One region of the Streptomyces sp. NPDC047117 genome, then DNA from elsewhere that is predicted to be linked to it. Evidence: riboswitches for the same ligand, from Rfam matches in the RefSeq annotation. Region 1 holds a riboswitch; the other holds the start of a gene.

Evidence for each region. Region 1 has a riboswitch for S-adenosylmethionine ahead of thrC (threonine synthase). Riboswitches for the same ligand answer to the same signal wherever they lie in the genome.
Region 2: linked by a shared signal. The riboswitch ahead of ABZ840_RS18460 (aminotransferase class V-fold PLP-dependent enzyme) and the one ahead of thrC (threonine synthase) in region 1 are both predicted to bind S-adenosylmethionine.

The regions. Positions count from the first base shown of each region.
Region 1 is NZ_JBEYUN010000007.1:121,343-124,738, reverse strand. It holds gene ABZ840_RS15460 (MoaD/ThiS family protein) at 1-165, opposite strand, end outside; gene thrC (threonine synthase) at 231-1,517, opposite strand; SAM riboswitch class I at 1,535-1,693, opposite strand; gene ABZ840_RS15450 (glucosyl-3-phosphoglycerate synthase) at 1,874-2,839, shown strand; gene ABZ840_RS15445 (trehalose-6-phosphate synthase) at 3,022-3,396, shown strand, end outside.
Region 2 is NZ_JBEYUN010000008.1:377,604-380,999, forward strand. It holds gene ABZ840_RS18450 (rhomboid family intramembrane serine protease) at 1-24, shown strand, start outside; gene ABZ840_RS18455 (Lrp/AsnC ligand binding domain-containing protein) at 21-302, shown strand; gene ABZ840_RS18460 (aminotransferase class V-fold PLP-dependent enzyme) at 405-1,811, opposite strand; SAM riboswitch class IV at 2,021-2,137, opposite strand; gene trpD (anthranilate phosphoribosyltransferase) at 2,322-3,386, opposite strand.

The DNA of each region.
Region 1 (3,396 bases):
GCGGCGCAGCTTGCCCTGGTCGTCCAGGACGCGCGCCGCGATGCCGTTGTGGTTCTTCTCCAGGTCCTGGATGACCTCGGAGAGCTTCGCGCCCTCGGCGGGGACCTCGGCCTGGCCGCCGGTGTAGGTGCGGAGGATGGTGGGGATGCGGACGTTGACGCTCATGTTCTTCTGCCTTCCGGGTTCAGTGGCTACGGGTGCGAGGCGGCTCTCCGGCCGGGGGCCAGGGCTCAGCCGAGGCCGGCCTCGCGGAAGGAGTCCAGGCTCGGACGGATGGTCGCGGTCGGGCCGGTGGTCGGCGCGACGGCGTCCAGCGTCTTCAGGCCGTCGCCGGTGTTCAGGACGACGAGGGACTTGGCCGGGTCGATCTGACCGTTCTCGATGAGCTTCTTGGTGACGCCGACGGTCACGCCGCCCGCGGTCTCCGCGAAGATGCCCTCGGTGCGGGCCAGCAGCTTGATCGCGTCCACGACCTGCTCGTCGTTGACGTCCTCGACGGCGCCGCCGGTGCGGCGGGCGATGTCGAGCACGTACGGGCCGTCCGCCGGGTTGCCGATGGCCAGCGACTTGGCGATGGTGTTCGGCTTCTGCGGGCGGACCACGTCGTGGCCGGCCTTGAAGGCGGTGGACACCGGCGAGCAGCCCTCGGCCTGGGCGCCGAAGATCTTGTACGGCTTGTCCTCGACCAGGCCGAGCTTGATCAGCTCCTTGAGCCCCTTGTCGATCTTCGTGAGCTGCGAGCCCGAGGCGATCGGGATGACCAGCTGGTCCGGCAGCTCCCAGCCGAGCTGCTCGCAGATCTCGTACGCGAGCGTCTTGGAGCCCTCGCCGTAGTACGGGCGGAGGTTGACGTTCACGAAGCCCCAGCCCTCGCCCAGCGGGTCGCCGATGAGCTCGGAGCAGAAGCGGTTGACGTCGTCGTAGTTGCCCTCGATGCCGACGAGGTCACCGCCGTACACCGCGGCCATGACGACCTTGCCCGCCTCCAGGTCGTGCGGGATGAACACGCAGGAGCGGAAGCCGGCCCGGCGCGCCGCGGCGCCGACGGCGCCGGCCAGGTTGCCGGTGGAGGAGCAGGACAGGGTGGTGAAGCCGAAGGCGCGGGCCGCCTCGACGGCGATGGCCACGACGCGGTCCTTGAAGGAGTGCGTCGGGTTGCCGGAGTCGTCCTTCACGTACAGGCCGCCGGTGACGCCCAGCTCGGCGGCGAGGCGGTCGGCCTTGACCAGCTTGGTGAAGCCCGGGTTGAGGTTGGGCTTGTCGGCCACGTCGGCGGGGACGGGCAGCAGCGGCGCGTACCGCCAGATGTTGTCGGGACCGGCCTCGATCTGCTTCTTCAGGCCCTCGGGGTCGCCGCTCGGCAGGTCGTAGGCCACTTCGAGCGGCCCGAAACATTCCTGACAGGCGAAGATCGGGCCCAGATCGAAGCGGGTGCCGCACTCGCGGCAGGACAGCGCAGCGGCGGGGCCGAGGGAGACGGCGGAAGTGGTGGTGCTTTCAGAAGCTTGCACAGCCATGGAGGCGAGGCCCTTTCTCCTCATCTTCCTCACGACGCATCTCGCCGTGAGACGGATTTGGCACCTTCCCTAGCCGGGAGCCTCGCGCGCGGGACTTCAGTGTCCTGACGGCAAGACCGGCTGGAGGGTTGCCGGGGCTTCAACGGGCCGTATCCCTCTGCCCCTCTGGATGAGCGGTATGGCCTGCATACGAAACACAGGCGTTTGTTCAGCGGTGACCCCGGCATGCGGTGGTCATCCGCGTTGTTCAAGACTGTAACCGAAGGGGTGGATGGTTGAGATAGCCGTCCGAACCGCGAGATGGCTCACACCGCGTAGCAAGATGGCCCACACGCGTAGCAAAAGGAGACGGATACGTGCTGGAAGAGGTGGAGCGCTGGCTGGCCGGCCGCTCCTGGTCCGCCGCCGACCGACCGCTCGACCAGCTGTTGGCAGCGAAAGGGCGCACGGGGCAGACGGTCAGCGTAGTGCTGCCCGCGCTCGACGAGGAAGCCACGGTCGGCACGATCGTGGAGATCATCCGTCGTGACCTGATGTCCGACGCGATGCCGCTGGTCGATGAGCTGATCGTGGTGGATTCCGGCTCCACCGACCGCACCTCCGAGGTCGCGGCCGCGGCCGGCGCCCGGGTCGTGCACCGCGACGCGATCCTGCCCCGGCTGGCGACGGTGCCCGGCAAGGGCGAGGTGCTGTGGCGCTCGCTGCTGGCCACCAGCGGCGACATCGTCTGCTTCGTCGACGCCGACCTGCGCGAGTTCTCCGCCGACTTCGTGTCCGGGATCGTCGGGCCACTGCTGACCGATCCGCAGGTGCAGTTCGTGAAGGCGATGTACGACCGGCCGCTGGGCGAGGAGGCCGGCGGCGCGAAGGCGGGCCAGGGAGGACGGGTGACCGAGCTGGTGGCCCGCCCGCTGCTCAATCTGCACTGGCCGCAGCTGGCCGGTTTCGTCCAGCCGCTCGGCGGCGAGTACGCGGCCCGGCGCTCGCTCCTGGAGCGGCTGCCCTTCCCCGTGGGGTACGGCGTCGAGCTGGGCCTGCTGGTCGACGCGCTGCACACGGTCGGCCTGGACGCGCTGGCGCAGGTGGACGTGGGGGTGCGCAGGCACCGGCACCAGGACGGGCAGGCCCTGGGCCGGATGGCCGCGGCGATCTACCGCACCGCCCAGCTGCGGCTGGCGCGCGGCCATCTCGTACGACCCCGGCTCACCCAGTTCGACCGCGGCGAGGAGGGCGGCTTCGTGCCGCGTACGACCGCGGTGGACACCGAGGAGCGGCCGCCGATGCGCGGCATACCGGAGTACGCGGAGCGGCGGGCGGCCTGAGGCCGGGGCGCGGCGGGCGGTCGCGGCGGGCCGTACCGGCCCTGCGGGGCCGCGGAGGTCCGGCGGACCGGGAGCGTCCGGGAGCTCGTGGCGGTCGCGCGCGGCGCCCGACGTGCGGCTGCACCCATGATGTGCTGCGGGCCGTACGTTTGAGCGGATCTGTGGCGGGTTAGTTCATCGGCATGGTCTCCTCCAGCTCAGGTGCCCAGGTTCTCGTCGCGTCCAACCGTGGCCCGGTCTCCTACGCCCTGGGCGCGGACGGCACGCTGACTTCCCGGCGCGGCGGCGGCGGACTGGTCTCGGGCCTGTCCGCGATCGGCTCGGACGCCGGAGCCGTCTGGGTGTGTGCGGCGCTCGGCGACGGCGACCGCGAGGCGGCCCGGCGGGCCGCCTCCGGTGCCGGACTGCTGGATCCGGCCGACACCGGCGGACAACAGGTCCGGATGTTGGACATCCCGCCCGAGGTGTTCTCCGACGCGTACAACGGCATCGCCAACTCCGTGCTGTGGTTCGTCCACCACCTGCTGTACCAGACGCCGCTGGAGCCGTCGTTCGAC
Region 2 (3,396 bases), on a different contig from region 1:
ACCGAGGGAGAGAGCCAACCGTGATCACTTCGATCGTGCTCATCAAGACCAGCGTGGACCAGATCCCGGAGATCGCCGAGAAGATCGCGGCCCTCGACGGCGTCAGCGAGGTCTACTCGGTCACCGGCGCGCACGACCTGATCGCGATGGTCCGGGTGGCCGACCACGACGAGCTGGCCGACGTCATCCCCGGCCGGATCAGCAAGGTCCCCGGCGTCGCCTCCACCGAGACGCACATCGCGTTCCGCACGTACTCCCAGCACGACCTGGAGGCGGCGTTCGCGATCGGGCTGGACGCCTGAAAATCAAGCCCGTCCGGCGCTTGAGGACAGGTCCGAAGGCGAACGGCCACCGGCCGGCACCGGTCCCCGCAAGGACCGCCACCGGCCGGTGACTCCCGCGGCTCAGCCGCGGTCGGGCACGCAGCGCCCCTCCTCGGTCCGGTAGGACCACCGCGCGCCGTCGGAGACCAGCTCCTTGACCGCCCGCACGAAGCGCTCCACGTGCTCGTCGGGCGTACCCGCACCGAAGCTCACCCGGATGGCGTTCAGCGACCGCTCCCCCGGCGCCCCTTCGGGTGCACCGCAGGCGCCCGGGTCCTGCGGGTCGCTGCCCAGCAGGGTGCGCACCAGCGGGTGGGCGCAGAAGAGACCGTCCCGTACGCCGATGCCGTACTCGGCGGACAGCGCGGCCGCGAAGTGCGAGCTGTTCCAGCCCTCGACGACGAAGGACAGCACGCCCACCCGGTCGGCCTCGTCACCGAAGAGCGAAAGCACCTTCACCTGGGGCACCTCGGCCAGCCCGGCCCGCACCTTCGCGATCAGCTCCCGCTCGCGGGCGACCAGCGCGTCGAAGCCCGCCTCGGTCAGCGCCTTGCAGGCGGAGGCGATCGCGTAGACGCCGATCACGTTCGGGGAACCGGCCTCGTGACGCGCCGCGGTGGTGTGCCACTCGACCGCCACGCCCCCGTCCTCGCGGCGGGCGACCGTCCGGCTGGCGCCGCCGCCGGCCAGGTACGGCTCGGCCGCCTGCAGCCAGTCGGCGCGGCCGGCCAGCACACCGGCCCCGAAGGGCGCGTAGAGCTTGTGGCCGGAGAAGGCGACCCAGTCCACGTCCAGGTCGGCGATGTCGACGGGGTGGTGCGGGGCGAGCTGGGCGGCGTCCAGGACGATCCGCGCGCCGTGCGCGTGGGCCGCGGCGGCCAGTTCGCGCACCGGCCACAGCTCGCCGGTCACGTTCGACGCGCCCGTCACGCACACCAGCGCCGGGCCGTAGGGCTCGCGGTGGGCGAGCGCCTTCTCCAGCGTGTCGACCGCCTGCTGCGGGGTGTGGGGGGCGTCGAGGTAGGTGACGGTCAGGTCGTCCCGCTGCTCCCAGGGCAGCAGCGAGGCGTGGTGCTCGGTCTCGAAGACGAACACCCTGGTGTCCGCGGGGAGCACGCCCGCCAGCAGGTTGAGCGAGTCGGTGGTCGACCGGGTGAAGACCACCTGGTCCGCCTCCCGGCAGCCCAGGAACTCCGCGACGGTCTGCCGGCTGTTCTCGAAGAGGTCGGTGGAGAGCTGGGAGAGGTACCCGGCGCCGCGGTGGACGCTCCCGTAGTACGGCGCGTACGCGGCCACGTCGTCCCAGACCCGCTGGAGCGCCGGGGCGCTGGCCGCGTAGTCCAGCGCGGCGTAGGTGACCTCGCCGCCGGTGACGAGCGGGACGCTCACGTCGCGGCCGAGCACGGGAAGCGGCGCGGCGGTGGCGCAGGCGGGGTCGGCGTCGGCGGTGGGGGCGGCGGCGGTGGCGGTGTCAGGGCGCACGGACATGGCGGAGTCTCCCGGAGGCGTAGAACCGTACGAGACGTACGGAGCAGTCGAATGACACGCACGGGGCGTGGAAGAAACCCGCGGGCGCCGCGCACACAGAAATAAAGGGGGCGCCCAGGGCGGGGTGTTCGAAGAAAGGGGCCGACCGGCCCTATCGCATTCGCTGCATCACGGAAAGGCTCCCTCGATAACCAGGATCCCTGGCGAGGGATCCGCGCTTGCCGCGGGCCTTGCTGCCTGCGGCCTGGTCATCACCCGGGGCACCCCGCCACGGACGGAGGGTTGCCGGACAGCGGGCCGGGGCCTGTTCGCTGTCGCTCGTGACCTGCCGAGAATCATGCCACATGATCGCCGTGTCGCAAGGGGCGTCCGTATGCCGGACGCCGTGCCCGGCATCCAGGGAGGGTCAATTCGCCGGATGCCGGGTGCGACGCCGCTGTGGTTGCTCGCGCCCACGCGGCGGAGCCGCATTACGACACGTCCCGCGCCCCTGGGCTGCCGCCCCTGAAGCTACGCCTGGGAGGCGGCCACCCAGCGTTGGAGGACGTGTTGGGCCGTGCCCGAGTCGATGGACTCGGCGGCGCGGGCGATGCCTGCCGCGATCTGGTCGGTCAGGGGCGCGTCCGTCGGCTCCAGGGCGACCAGCGCCGCCGCGGAGTTCAGCAGGACCGCGTCCCGTACGGGGCCCGTCTCGCCGGCCAGGAGGCGGCGCGCGACGTCCGCGTTGTAGGAGGCGTCCGCGCCCCGCAGCGCCTCCACGGGGACCAGTTCGAGGCCGACGTCCCGCGGGTCGAAGGACTCCTCGCGGACCGCGCCGTCCCGCACCACCCAGACCCGGGAGGTGGTCGTCGTCGTCAGTTCGTCGAGGCCGTCGTCGCCGCGGAAGACCAGCGAGGAGTGGCCGCGCTCGGCGAAGACGCCGGCCACGATGGGCGCCATCCTGGCGTCGGCCACGCCGACGGCCTGGGCGCGCACCTTGGCGGGGTTGGTGAGCGGACCGAGGAAGTTGAAGACGGTCCGGATGCCCAGCTGGCCGCGGGCGGCGCCCACGTGCCGCAGCGCCGGGTGGAACTTCACCGCGAAGCAGAAGGTGATGCCCGCCTCCTCGGCGACCTCCACCACCCGGCGCGGGGTCAGGTCCAGGTTCACGCCCAGCTTCTCCAGGACGTCGGAGGCGCCGCTGGCGGAGGACGCGGCGCGGTTGCCGTGCTTGACGACCTTCGCGCCCGTGCCGGCCACCACGATCGAGGACATCGTGGAGATGTTGACGGTCTTGGCGCCGTCGCCGCCGGTGCCGACGATGTCCACACCGCGGCCCGGTACCTCGATGAGGTTGGCGTGCTCGTACATGGCACGGACCAGTCCGGAGATCTCCGCGACGGTCTCGCCCTTGGCCCGCAGCGCCACCGCGAAGCCGGCGATCTGCGCGTCGCTGGCCTCGCCGCGCATCATCCGGTCCATCGCCCACTCGGTGGAGTCGGCGGAGAGGTCACGGCCTTCCAGGAGGGCGTTCAGCACGCCCGGCCAGGTGCGGGCCGCCACGCTGCCGCCGTCATCCGGGGTCACAACGTTCATGGTCCACACT